DNA from 3 places in the Isoptericola sp. NPDC056578 genome. Region 3 is predicted to be linked to each of the others. Evidence: riboswitches for the same ligand, from Rfam matches in the RefSeq annotation. Region 3 holds a riboswitch; each other region holds the start of a gene.
What was found. A riboswitch is a leader RNA that binds a small molecule or an ion and turns the genes downstream of it on or off. The one in region 3 is predicted to bind thiamine pyrophosphate.
Positions count from the first base shown of each region.

Region 1: it holds a riboswitch for thiamine pyrophosphate, as region 3 does, so the genes downstream of both, ACFQ80_RS02860 (bifunctional hydroxymethylpyrimidine kinase/phosphomethylpyrimidine kinase) here and thiO (glycine oxidase ThiO) in region 3, are expected to answer to the same signal.
Region 2: it holds a riboswitch for thiamine pyrophosphate, as region 3 does, so the genes downstream of both, ACFQ80_RS20800 (ECF transporter S component) here and thiO (glycine oxidase ThiO) in region 3, are expected to answer to the same signal.

Region 1 is NZ_JBHTVC010000004.1:70,877-75,313, forward strand. It holds gene ACFQ80_RS02845 (copper resistance protein CopC) at 1-136, opposite strand, end outside; gene ACFQ80_RS02850 (YcnI family protein) at 133-945, opposite strand; gene ACFQ80_RS02855 (hypothetical protein) at 1,034-1,705, opposite strand; TPP riboswitch at 1,832-1,974, shown strand; gene ACFQ80_RS02860 (bifunctional hydroxymethylpyrimidine kinase/phosphomethylpyrimidine kinase) at 1,965-3,617, shown strand; gene ACFQ80_RS02865 (ABC transporter ATP-binding protein) at 4,020-4,437, shown strand, end outside.
Region 2 is NZ_JBHTVC010000078.1:906-5,342, forward strand. It holds gene rsfS (ribosome silencing factor) at 1-171, shown strand, start outside; gene ACFQ80_RS20790 (histidine phosphatase family protein) at 168-857, shown strand; tRNA gene ACFQ80_RS20795 (tRNA-Ala) at 950-1,022, shown strand; TPP riboswitch at 1,186-1,297, shown strand; gene ACFQ80_RS20800 (ECF transporter S component) at 1,291-1,929, shown strand; gene ACFQ80_RS20805 (ABC transporter ATP-binding protein) at 1,934-3,385, shown strand; gene ACFQ80_RS20810 (energy-coupling factor transporter transmembrane component T) at 3,382-4,080, shown strand; gene ACFQ80_RS20815 (class I SAM-dependent methyltransferase) at 4,131-4,437, shown strand, end outside.
Region 3 is NZ_JBHTVC010000054.1:27,974-32,410, reverse strand. It holds gene guaA (glutamine-hydrolyzing GMP synthase) at 1-1,591, opposite strand, end outside; gene thiE (thiamine phosphate synthase) at 1,697-2,335, opposite strand; TPP riboswitch at 2,367-2,469, shown strand; gene thiO (glycine oxidase ThiO) at 2,459-3,691, shown strand; gene thiS (sulfur carrier protein ThiS) at 3,688-3,933, shown strand; gene ACFQ80_RS17785 (thiazole synthase) at 3,954-4,437, shown strand, end outside.

The sequences.
Region 1 (4,437 bases), on a different contig from region 3:
CGGACCCCGAGGCCGGCGACGTGCCGACGACGACGTTGTGGGCGCTCGCGGGCGCCGCGCCGGCGACCCCCGCGGCCCCGAGGCCGAGGGCGAGGGCGAGCGACCCGGCTGCGGCGAGGGCGCGTCGCGCGCTCATCGCTGCTCGGTGCCGGTGCCGGTGCCGGTGGCGCGGGTCCGCGCCAGGGCGGCGACACCCGTGACGGCGCCGACCAGCCCGAGACCGAGGCCCGCCGCGCCGAGCGCCAGCGGGAGGGTGCCGGAGGCGTCGTCGTCGGCCGCCGCCTCCGTGCCCGCGTCTGTACCCGCGTCTGCGCCGGCGTCGGCGGCCGAGTCCGTGGCGCCGGCTGCCGACGGCGTGCCGTGGCCGCCGTCCTCGGCCGCCGGGAGGACCTGCAGGACGGGTGCCGGGAGGTCGGGCTCCGCGTCGCCGGTCGCCTCCTGGTCCCAGGCGACGACCTCGCCGTCGGAGTACGTCTGCGTGGCGGGCAGGGCGATCTCCTCGACGCCGTCCGGGACAGCACCGGCGGACACGGTGAACCGGAGGAACTCGCCCGGAGCGATGCCGGCGTCGGCGTCGTCGGCGGTCCACTCGATGCTCGCCGGCGCCTCGGTCACGGTGGTGCCGTGCACCTCGACGGGCTCGGGCAGGGGCGCCTGGGTGACCTTCGCCGTCCAGCCCGGCACGGGCTCCACGGACACGCTGGTGAACGGGGTGTCGGTGGGGAGGTCGACCTTCACGGCGGTGGTCGAGGCCTCGGCGGACTCGTTCGGGACCTTGAAGGTGAGGGTGGCGTACGACCCGGCCTCGGCCGCGTCGGGGGTCACGGTCACGTGCGCGGAGGCGGCGGCCGCGCCGAGGACGAGGGCCGGCACGGTGAGGGCGGCGGCGCCGGCGAGGCGGCGCGCGCGGAGGGCAGGGGTGAGGGCAGGGATGGTCCTGGACATGGGTGTGCTGCTCCTGGTGCTCAGGGGTGGTCAGGGGTCGTCGGACGACGAGGGACCCGCCCCCGTCCGACGACGGACCAGGGCAGGGTCAGGCGGCGCGCACGAGGGCGCCCGGGAGCAGCGGGGGGCCTCGTGGCGGGGTGCGCCGGACGGCGCGGGCCCGGAGGGGGTGCCAGGTGCGCCCGACGACGACGGCGGGCTCGCGGACGACGGGCGGCGCCGCCGGGCCCAGCACGAGGACCGCGACGAGCCGCAGCTGGCCCGCGACGTTGACGGCCGCTCGGTCGCCCGCCGCGAGCAGCAGGGCGGTGAGCAGCACCGCGGCAGCGTGCGCGGCGAGCATCCAGGACGTCGTCCCGGGGTCGTCCGCGTGGTGCAGGTGCAGCCCGCCGCCGGTCGCGGGCCCGAGGGAGCCCGGGCCCAGCGCGTGCAGGGCGTGCCCGTCCGGCGCGGCCCCCGGCGTCGAGGGCAGGGTCGTGAGCAGGGTCGCGGGTGAGGCGCCGGTGCCCGCCGCGCCGAGCACGGACAGGGTCGTGTGCTGCACGAGCTGGAGCGCGACCATCGCGGGCAGCAGGCGGGGGAGCGTCAGCCGGCGGCGGGCGGTCCACACCGCGAGCGGTGCCGTGAGCGCCACGACGACGAGCCAGGCGAGGGGTGCCCCGGGGAGCGCGCCGCCGGCCAGGAGGTGGGCGGCGGCCGCGATGCTGAGCGTCGTGCCGGCGACGAGGAGCTCGCGCGCACGACGGACGACCACGGGCACCCCCGCACCCTACCGTGCCGCGAACAGGCCGCGGGCCTGCGGCGCAAGGCCTGGCGAAGTGTCGCGGGACGCCGACACGCGCCGCGGGACGCCGCCCGCCCCCGCGCGGGCCTGGGCTACGGTGGGCGGCACGACACGGGGTGCGTCCCGACCGGTCATCGCCGCGACATCGTCACGACGACGTCGCGACCCGGCCGGCGGGCGCTGAGAACACACCCGTCGAACCTGATCTAGCTCGTACTAGCGAAGGGATGTCGACATGAGTGCGCGTGCACCTGAAGACAGCTCCGCCGGCAGCGCCGGCTCCACCGCCCCTGCTCCCGCGGCCCCGGCGCCGACGAGGGGCAGTCGCCCCCGCGTCCTGGCCGTCGCCGGGTCCGACCCGTCCGGGGGCGCCGGGATCCAGGCGGACCTCAAGTCGATCGCGGCCGCGGGCGGCTACGGGATGGCGGCCGTCACGGCCCTGACCGTGCAGAACACGCGGGGGGTGCGCGACGTGCACGTGCCGCCCGCCGCGTTCCTGGCCGCGCAGCTCGACGCCGTCACCGACGACGTGGCCGTCGACGCCGTGAAGATCGGGATGCTCGCCTCGGCCCCCGTGGCCCACGCCGTGGCCGCCTGGCTCGACGCCCTGCCGCCCGGCGCGACGGGCGCGCGACCCGCCGTCGTCCTGGACCCGGTGATGGTCGCCACGAGCGGGGACCGCCTGCTCGACCCGGCGGCCGAGGACGCCGTGCGGGACCTGCTGTCCCGGGTGGACGTCGTGACGCCGAACCTGCCCGAGCTCGCGGTCCTCGCGCAGGAACCGTCGGCCGCGGACTGGCCCGCCGCGCTCGAGCAGGCGCGACGCCTGGCCTCCCGGCACGGGGTCCTGGTGGTGGCGAAGGGCGGCCACCTGGGCGCCTCGGGGACGGGCGCGACGGGGGCGGGGGCCCCGGACGCGCTCGTCGGGCCGCAGGGCGTGCTGGCGGAGCTCCCCGGGCCGCGCCTGACCAGCACCTCCACCCACGGCACCGGCTGCTCGTTGTCCAGCGGCCTGGCCGCGCGGTACGCGCGCACGAGGGACTGGACCGAGGCGCTGCGCGGCACGAAGGCCTGGCTGACCGCGGCGATCCGGGCGGGGGCGGCCCTGCGCGTCGGCGGCGGGAACGGGCCGGTCGACCACCTGGTGGGGCTGCGCGCCGGCGGCGCGGAGCCGCTCGCGCCGTCCGGTGCGTCCGGTGTGGGCGGGGCATCAAGTCAGGACGGGGCGGAGGACGTCGTCGCCCGCTGGTGGGACGACGCCGCGGGCGTGCGCGCCGCGATCGACGACCTGGCGTTCGTCCGGTCGCTGGGCGACGGGACGCTCGACGCCGACCACTTCCGCACGTACCTGGAGCAGGACGCGCTCTACCTGCGCGACTACGCGCGCTGCCTCGCGCGGGCGAGCGAGCTGGCTCCCACGCGGGCCGAGCAGGCGTTCTGGGCCGGCGGCGCGCACGGCGCGCTGGTGACCGAGCTCGACCTGCACACCCGCTGGCTGGGCGGGGAGCCGCAGGACGTGCCCGCCAGCCCCACGACGGCCGCGTACCTCGACCACCTGCGCGCGGCCGGCGACGACTACGCGACCCTCGTCGCCGCCGTCCTGCCCTGCTACTGGATCTACCAGGACGTGGGGGAGCGGCTGGCCGCCCGCGACCACCCGGGTCACCCGTACGGGGCGTGGCTGGGCACGTACGCGGACGACGCGTTCGCGGACGCGACGCGCGAGGCCGTCGCGATCCTGCGCCGCGCCGCCGCGGCGGCCGACCCGGTCACCCGGGACCGGATGGCGGCGACGTTCCACGCGGCGTGCGAGCACGAGCTGGCGTTCTTCGACCAGACCGGGGCACCCACGGTCGAGCCCACGGTCGGGCGCGTCGCGGTGGGCTGACCCGGTCCACCGCGGCCCGTCCGGGTCCCGCCGTCGTGCGCGACGGCGGGATCCCGCGGCGGTAAGCGGTGTCCCGAGCTCGGGGCGCACCGCATGACCGGGGCAAGTGTGTCGGAGGCGAGTGACAGAATAGGTGTGATGCCCGACACGAAGCGCACTTCGCGCAGCCGCAGCCGAGGCGCCCGCCGCGCCGATCCCTCCGAAAGTCCCAGGAGGAGCACCGCCTCCTCCGCTCCCCGCCGTCCCGTCGCGACCGGCACCCCGCCGGGCCGCGCCGCGGGGCCGCCCGGCCGCACGGGCGCCGCCGCCGCCGGGCCCGCCGTCGCCCCCGCGGGCTCCGAGCTCTCCACGTTCGCGTCGGTGCGCCGGCTCTACCCGTACGTCCGGCCGGCGGTGCCGCGCATGGTCGGCGGGCTCTTCTCCGCGATCGGTGCGAGCCTCGCCGCGCTGGCGATCCCGCGCGTGCTGCAGACCCTGGTCGAGGGCCCGCTCGCCGAGGGTGCCGCCGCCCACGACCTCGGGGCCCTCGTGGTGCCCGTCCTCCTCGTGCTCGTCCTGGGCGTCGCGGAGGCCGGGCTCGTCCTGCTGCGCCGCAACCTCGTGATGTACCCCGGCACGCGGGTCGAGGCCGAGCTGCGGATGGCGCTGTTCCGCCACCTGCAGGACCTGCCCGTCGCGTTCCACGACCGGTGGCCCGGCGGCCAGCTGCTGAGCCGGATCATGGGCGACCTCGGCCTGCTGCGACGCTGGCTGGTCTTCGGCCTCCTGCAGCTCGTCGTCAGCATCGTGACGATCGTCGTCGGGGTGGGCATCCTGCTGG
Region 2 (4,437 bases), on a different contig from region 3:
GTGCAGCACGCCGAGGACCGCGTGTACTACGCGCTCGAGCGGCTGTGGAAGGACTGCCCGGCGGTGGAGCTGCCGGAGGACGCGCGCGGCGGTGACGGCGCGGCGGCCGCCGCCGAGTACGGCGACGGCGGGGGCGACGGGGCGATCCGTCTCGCGGGCGACGAGCGGTGACGGCCGGCACCGTCGTCCTGCTGCGGCACGCCCGCACCGCCTACAACGCGTCCCTGCGGCTGCAGGGGCAGATCGACATCCCGCTCGACGAGGTCGGGCGCTGGCAGGCGGCGGAGGGCGGCTCCGCGCTCGCGTCGTCGCACCGCGCGACGCGCATCGTGTCGTCCGACCTGGGGCGCGCCGTCGAGACGGCGACCGCGTACGCGGACGCGCTCGGCGGGCAGCCCCTGGTCACCGACGAGCGCCTGCGCGAGCGCGGCTTCGGCGCCTGGGAGGGCCTCACGGGCGCGGAGCTGCAGGAGCGCTGGCCCGAGGAGTACGCCGCCTGGCGCCTGGGCGCGGAGCCCGTGGGCGCGGGGGCCGAGACGAAGGCGGCGGTCGCGGAGCGCATGGCCGAGGCCCTGGCCGAGCATGCCGGCGACCTGGACGACGACGCGACGCTCGTCGTCGTGTCGCACGGCGCCGCCATCTCGCTGGCGGTGACGGCGCTGCTCGGGCTCGACCCGACCACGTGGCGCGGGCTGTCGGGGATGCACAACGTGCACTGGTCGCACCTGCACCGTGCGGGCGAGGGTGCCGTGCCCGCCTGGCGCCTCGTGGCGCACAACGTGGGCGCGGGGTACCCCCTGGACCGCTGGCAGGCGGGGCCGGACTGGAATTTGGAACCTGGCCCGAAGTCTGCCTAAGATATCGACGTTCCCGAGGGGCGCAAGCCCGGAGGAACGCACCGAATCAGACGAATCGCCCGGTCGCCCGTCGGCCGCGAGAGTCGGTTCTCGGGGCTGTGGCGCAGCTGGTAGCGCACCTGCATGGCATGCAGGGGGTCAGGGGTTCGAGTCCCCTCAGCTCCACCCCGACGAGAAGGCCCGGAACCACACGGTTCCGGGCCTTCTTGCGTGACCAGGGGTTTCACGGTGCGGGACGCCCTTGCGCCGACGCCGTCGTCGCCTAGGGTCGGACCTGCGGCCGCGTCGTCGGCCGCCGTGAAGTCACACCTGAAGTCACATCTGAAGACACCCATGACAGGGGAGCGCCGTCGAAGGGGCGCTGAGAGTGCGGGCACAGCCGCAGACCCTTGGAACCTGCTCCGGTTAGCACCGGCGAAGGGAGTTACCTGGAATGTCCGCGCCCACTTTCGCGCGCAGCGCGTCCCTGCGGTACCGCACCGTCGACCTCGTCACCGTGGCCATGCTCGGCGTGGCCGTCGGTGTCGTCTTCTGGGGCTGGACCCAGCTCTACCACCTGCTCTCAGCCGGGCTGGCGGTCGCCTTCCCGCCGGCCACCGGGCTGCTCGGGGGCGGCTGGCTGCTCGGCGGCGTGCTGGGCGGCCTCATCGTCCGCCGTCCGGGCGCGGCGCTGCTCGCCGAGGTCGTCGCCGCGAGCGTCGAGGCGCTGCTCGGCGCCGGCTGGGGCTTCTCGGCGATCGTCTCCGGCGTCGTCCAGGGCTTCGGCGCCGAGCTCGTCCTCGCCCTGTTCCTCTACCGGCGCTTCGGCGCCGCGGTCGCGGCCCTGGCGGGCGCGGCGGCGGGCGCGTGCGGCGCCGTGTACGAGTGGTTCGCGTACTACCCGGACTGGGAGTGGGGCTTCCGCCTGGCGTACCTGGGCCTCTTCGGGCTCTCCGGCGCGCTGCTCGCCGGCCTCGGGGGCGCGGCGCTCGTGCGCGCCCTCGCGCGGGCGGGCGTGCTCGACGCGTTCGGCCCGGGTCGCGACCTCGCCGACCGCGCCGTCGACCGTGCCGTCGACCGCGCGCCGGCCTGACGGCGTGGCGCACGACGACGTCCGGGTTCGCGTGCGAGGGCTGTGCTGGCGGCCCACCGGGCGCCGGGCCCCGACGATCGAGGGCCTCGACCTCACCGTCGGCGCGGGGGAGCGCCTGGGGCTGGTCGGTCCCAGCGGGGCGGGCAAGTCGACCGTGCTGCACGCCCTGGCGGGCGTGCTGGGCGACCCGCTGCCCGGCGAGCTGTCCGGGACCGTCCACGTGGACGGCGGGGTGGGGCTCGTCCCGCAGGACCCGGGCTCCGCGGTCGTCGCGGCCCGGATCGGCCGGGACGTCGCCTTCGGCCCCGAGAACGCCGGCCTGCCGCGGGACGAGATCTGGCGCCGGGCCGGGGAGGCTCTCGACCGGGTCGGGCTGCGCCACCCGCCCGACCGGCCGACGTCGGCCCTCTCGGGCGGCGAGCTGCAGCGGCTCGCGCTCGCCGGGGCGCTGGCGAGCGCGCCGGGCCTGCTGCTCCTGGACGAGCCGACCGCGATGCTCGACCCCGCCGCGGCGGCCGAGGTGCGCGCCGCCGTCGTCGGCGCGCTGGAGGGCTCGGACACGTCCCTCGTCGTGGTCGACCACCACGTCGGGCCGTGGCTCGAGCACCTGGACCGCGTCGTGGTGCTCGGACCGGGCGGCCGGGTCACGCACGACGTCGCGCCCGCCGCGCTGCGCGACGTCCCGTCCGCCCTGCGGGACGACCTGACGCGCGCCGGCGTCTGGCTGCCCGGCGTGGCGGCGCCGTCCCCGCTGTCCGTTCCCGCGGCGCTGGTGGCGCCGGACGTGCCCGGGCCGGACGTCGTCGTCGCCGGCCTCCGCGTCGACCTGGTGACCCGCGGCCTGCGCGGTCGCACCACGACGCGTGCCCTCGACGGCGTGGCCGCGCGGCTGCCCGCGGGCCGCCTCACGTCCGTCACGGGGCCCTCGGGGGCGGGGAAGTCCACGCTCGTCGCCACTCTTGCGGGGCACCTGCGGCCGACGGCCGGCGAGGTGCGGGGCGTCCCGGGGCGGACGGCCCGCTCGGAGGAGCTCGCGCGGTCCTGCGGGTGGGTACCGCAGCACCCGGAGCACGGCCTGCTCGCGCTGCGCGTGCGGGACGAGGTGGAGCTCACCGGCCGGCACCTCGGCGTCCGGGTGGACGTGGACGCCGTGCTCGCGCTGCTGCGCCTCGACCACCTCGCCGACGCGCATCCGTTCCGGCTGTCCGGCGGCGAGCAGCGGCGGCTCGCCCTGGCGGCGGCGCTGGCGCACCGGCCGGGGCTCGTGCTGCTCGACGAGCCGACCGTCGGCCAGGACAGGGGGACCTGGGCGGCGGTGGCCGGGTGGGCCGGCGCCGCGGCCCGGCACGGCGCCACCGTCGCGGCGAGCACCCACGACGCGCACCTCGTCGCCCTCGCGGGGCACCAGGTGCGGCTCGGCGGCGCGACGAGCGAGCGAGCGACGGTGGCGGTGTGACCGGCGCGCTGGGGCGCGTGAACGCCCTCGTGCTCGTGGCCCTCGGGCTGCTCGGGCTGGTCGCCTCCCTGGGCGTCCGGGACGTCGCGAGCGCCGCCGTCGCGCTGGGCGGGTCGCTGGCTCTCGGGCTGCTGCTCCTGCCGCGCGGCGCCGGCTCTCCGGCCCGCTACCTCGCGGTGGTCGTCGCGGTCGCGTCGGTGGCGTGGTCGACGTGGCTGCTCGGTGGCCACGACCCGGTGGTGGCCGCCGTCGCGGGGGCCCGCATCGCGGTGCTCGCCCTGCCCGGCGTGGCCCTCGCCCCGCTGGTCGACCCGAGCGGGCTGGCCGACCAGCTCGGCCAGCGGCTGCGCCTGCCGGCCCGTTTCGTCGTCGGGGTGGCCGCGGCGCTGCAGCGGTTCGAGCGGCTCGGCGCCGTGTGGGAGCAGGCGTCGCGGGCGCGTCGGTCGCGCGGCGTCGGGCCCGGGCGGGGCCCGCTCTCGAGAGCGCGCCACGCGGCGTCGGTGACGTTCGCCGTGCTGGCCGCCACCCTGCGCGACGCGGCGGCCATGTCCGTCGCGATGGACACCCGGGGCTTCGCAGGCGCCCACCGCCGGACCTGGGCGGAGCCTGCGCCGTGGACCCGTACGGACGGCGTCGTGCTCGCCGCCGGCGCCGTCGTCGCGGCGCTGCCGTTCGCCGTCCTGGCCTGGCGGTAGCCGTCGAGCGGGGCCCGTCGGGCGCAGGATGGGTGTCGGGAGGTGCTCGCATGGCCCGCCAGGTGCACGACTTCGACGCCCTCTACGCCGCGGACGTCCCGCCGCCGTGGGAGATCGGGCGCCCGCAGCCCGCGCTCCTGGCGCTCGTGCGCCGGTCGGTGCTCGCCGACCCGGTGCTCGACGTCGGCTGCGGCACGGGCGTGCTGGCGCTCGCGGTCGCCCGGGCGGGCCGCCGGGTGGTGGGCGTGGACGCCGCGGCGCACGCGATCTCCCGCGCGCGGGAGCGGGCCGCGGAGTCGATCGTCGACCCGCCCGGCGAGGTGCGCTTCGAGGTCGCGGACGCCCGCCGGCTCGACC
Region 3 (4,437 bases):
TGCCCGGCGGCTTGCTCGTCACGTCGAGCACCACGCGGTTGACCTCGCTCACCTCGTTGGTGATGCGGGTGGAGATGACGGACAGCACGTCATAGGGCAGGCGCGTCCAGTCGGCCGTCATGGCGTCCTCGGAGGACACGGGCCGCAGCACGATCGGGTGGCCGTAGGTGCGGCCGTCGCCCTGCACGCCGACGGAGCGGACGTCGGCCAGCAGCACCACGGGGCACTGCCAGATCTCGCCGTCGAGGCCCGCCCTGGTGAGCTCCTCGCGGGCGATGGCGTCCGCCTTGCGGAGGGTGGCCAGGCGCTCGGCCGTGACCTCGCCGACGATGCGGATGCCCAGGCCGGGGCCGGGGAACGGCTGGCGGGCGACGATCTCCTCCGGCACGCCGAGCTCGCGGCCCACCGCGCGGACCTCGTCCTTGAACAGGGTGCGCAGCGGCTCGACCAGCTCGAACTGCAGGTCGTCGGGCAGGCCGCCCACGTTGTGGTGGCTCTTGATGTTGGCCGCGCCCTCGCCGCCGCCGGACTCGACGACGTCCGGGTACAGCGTCCCCTGCACGAGGAACTTGACCTCCTCGCCGTGGGCGCCCGCCTCGGCGACGATGTCGCGCTGGGCGTCCTCGAAGACGCGGATGAACTCGCGGCCGATGATCTTGCGCTTCGTCTCCGGGTCGCTCACGCCGGCGAGGGCGGTCAGGAACCGCTCCTTCTCGTCGCGGATGATGAGGTTCACGCCCGTGGAGGCGACGAAGTCGCGCTCGATCTGCTCGACCTCGCCCTCGCGCAGCAGGCCGTGGTCCACGTGCACGCAGGTGAGCTGGTCGCCGACGGCGCGCTGCACCAGCGCGGCGGCGACGGCGGAGTCCACGCCGCCGGACAGGGCGCAGATGACGCGGGCGTCGCCGATCTGCGCGCGGATCGCGGCGACCTGGTCGGCGATGACGTTGCCCGGCGTCCAGTCGGGCGCGAGCCCCGCGCCCTCGTAGAGGAACTTCTCCAGCACGGCCTGGCCGTGCGCCGAGTGCTTCACCTCGGGGTGCCACTGCACGCCGTACAGGCGACGGCCGGTGTCCTCGAACGCGGCGACCGGCGAGCCGGACGACGTCGCGAGCACCTGGAAGCCCTCCGGCGCGGCGTGCACGGAGTCGCCGTGGCTCATCCAGGTGGTCTGGTGGTCGGGGGAGCCCGCCAGCAGCACGCCCGCCTCGCACACCTCGACCTCGGTGCCGCCGTACTCCCTCTGCCCCGTCTGCGCGACGGTGCCGCCCAGCGCCTGCGCCATCGCCTGGAAGCCGTAGCAGATGCCGAGCACCGGCACGCCGGCCTCGAACAGCGCCGGGTCCACGAACGGGGCGCCCGTGGCGTACACCGACGACGGCCCGCCCGAGAGGATGATCGCCGCCGGGTTCTTGGCGAGCATCTGCTCGGTGGTGAACGTGTGGGGCACGATCTCGGAGTAGACGCGGGCCTCGCGCACGCGGCGCGCGATGAGCTGCGCGTACTGCGCGCCGAAGTCGACGACGAGGACCGGTCGCGGCGTGGGCGCCAGGTCGGCGGTGGTGGGGGTGTCGGTGGCGGGAGACGTCACCGAGCCATCGTAGCCGCCGGACGGTACCGCTCCCGGGCCCGTCCCACGGGTCACGCGGTGGGGTAGGTCACCTCGACACCGCGGCGGCGCGCCGGCCGTCGGCGGTCAGGCCAACCGCTCCCGCAGCTCGCGCGCGGCGCGCCCGGGGTCGGGCGCCTGCGTGATCGCGCGCACGACGACGACGCGCGACGCACCGGCGTCGAGCACGGCGTCCAGCCGCTCGGCGTCGACGCCGCCGATGGCGAACCACGGCGTCGTCGGGCGGGTCGCGGCGACCTCGCGCAGCAGGTCGAGCCCGACGGCCGCACGGCCGGGCTTGGTGGGCGTGGCCCACAGCGGGCCGACGCAGAAGTAGTCGACGTCCGGGTCGGCCTCGGCCTCGGCCGCCTGCGCGGCGGAGTGGGTGGAGCGGCCCAGCACCGGGCCCGGCCCGAGCAGCGACCGGACCGCCGGCACGGGCAGGTCGCGCTGCCCCATGTGCACGACGGGAGCGCCGGTCAGCCCGGCGACGTCGGCCCGGTCGTTCACCGCCCAGAGCGCGCCGTGCTCCGCGGCGACGCGGGCCACCACGGCCTGCAGCTCGAGCTCGCGCGCGACGTCGAGCGTCTTGTCCCGCAGCTGCACGACGTCCACGCCGCCCGCGAGCGCCGCGTGCAGGAAGTCCTCGAGGTCGCCCCGGTCCTCGCGGGCGTCGGTGCACAGGTACAGGCGGGCGTCGGCGAGCCGGGCGCGGGTCGTGGTCACGCCGGCCAGGGTAACCACGGCCCGGGTTACAGTGGCCGCGCACGGGAGCCCCGCTCGGGGCTGAGAGGGCGTAGGAGCCGACCGTCGAACCTGATCTGGGTCATGCCAGCGAAGGGAGCGCACATGCCCACGTCCACCGGTCCGTCCGCCACCCCCTCCGACGTCGTCGTCGTCGGCGGCGGGATCGTCGGTCTCGCGGTGGCCTGGCGGGCCGCGGACGCCGGCCTCGCCGTCACGGTGCTCGACCCGGCGCCCGGCGACGGCGCCACCCGCGCGGCCGCGGGGATGCTCGCGGCCGTCAGCGAGGCGGACTTCGGCGAGCGGGACCTCGCGCGCCTCAACCTCGCGTCGGCCGCCCGCTGGCCCGCGTTCGCCGCCGACCTCGCCGCCGCGACCGGTCGCGACGTCCCGCTGCTGCGTGCCGGGTCGCTCGCCGTCGCGTACGACGCCGACGACCTCGCCCTCCTGCGTCGCGTGCTGGCGCTGCACCGGGAGTGGGGCCTCGCGTCCGCGGAGGTCTCCGTGGCCGACGCCCGGCGCCGCGAGCCGTACCTCGGGCCGCGGCTCGCCGGGGCGGCCCGCGTCGAGGGCGACCTGGCCGTCGACCCGCGGGGCACGCACGCGGCACTCCTCGAGGCGCTGACCCGCGCGCCGGGCGGCACGGTCGTCCGCCGCGCCGCCGTGCGCCTGGAGCGGGACGCCGCGGGCCGGGTGGTCGCGGCGCACGACGCCGCCGGGGTGCGGCACGCCGCCGGGGCGGTGGTCCTCGCGGCCGGCGCCGTCCCTCCCGCGGGGCTGCTCGACGGCGCGCCGGAGGTGCGCATGCCGGTGCGGCCCGTCAAGGGCGTGACGCTGCGCCTGGACGCCGGGCCGGGGCTCGCCCTCGAGCACGTGGTGCGCGGCACGGTGCAGGGCCGGCCGGTGTACCTCGTGCCGCGGGGCCCGGGCACCGGCGCCGGCCCGGGCAGCGGGCCCGGGCACCGGGAGATCGTCGTCGGCGCCACCAGCGAGGAGCGGCCGGACGACCGCCGCGCCGAGGCGGGCGGCGTGTTCGCGCTGCTGCGCGACGCCCGCGCCCTCGTGCCCGGGATCGACGAGGCCGCGCTGGTCGACGTCACGCCGCGCGCCCGCCCGGCCACCCCCGACAACCTGCCGCTGGTCGGCGCCACCGCCGTGCCCGGACTGCTGGCCGCCGTCGGGCACGGACGCAACGGGGTGCTGCTCGCGCCGCTCACCGCCGACGCGGTGCTCGCCGCGCTGACCGGCACACCGCCGCCCGACGACGCGCTCGACACCCTCACCGCCGCCGACCCGCGACGCTTCGCGCCCGCAACCCCCGAAGGAGCCCTCCCGTGAGCACGCCGTCCACCTCCGCAACCGCCGTCGTGAACGGCGAGACCTACCCGCTCGACGGACCGCACGGCGACGGCGTCGAGGCCGTCGTCGCGACCCTCGTCCCCGCGTTCGTCGCCGACGGCTCGGTGCAGGGCATCGCCGTCGCCGTGAACGACGCCGTCGTCCCCCGCGGCCTGTGGGCCGGCACCCGGATCGCGCCCGGCGACCGGGTCGAGATCGTCACCGCCGTCCAGGGCGGCTGACCACGAAGCACGGAGGAAGCATGACCAGCACGCACGCCGAGACCACGTCCCGTCCGCTCGCGCACCCGCTCGTCGATCCGCTCGTGGTCGCCGGCACGGAGGTCGGCTCGCGCCTCGTCATGGGCACGGGCGGGGCGTCGAACCTCATGACGCTGGAGGACGCGCTGGTCGCGTCGGGCACCGGGCTCACGACCGTGGCGATGCGCCGCGTTGCGGTACGGCCGGGAGGCGCGGGCGCCGAGGACGGCGGCATCTGGGGCCTGCTGGAGCGGCTGGGCATCCGCGCCCTGCCGAACACGGCCGGCTGCTTCTCGGTCGCCGAGGCCGTGCTCACGGCGCAGCTCGCCCGCGAGGCCTGCGGCACCGACTGGGTCAAGCTCGAGGTGATCGCGGACGACGTCACCCTGCTCCCCGACCCGCTCGGCCTCGTCGAGGCCGCCGACCGGCTGGTGCGCGACGGGTTCGTCGTGCTGCCGTACACGAACGACGACCCGATCCTCGCGC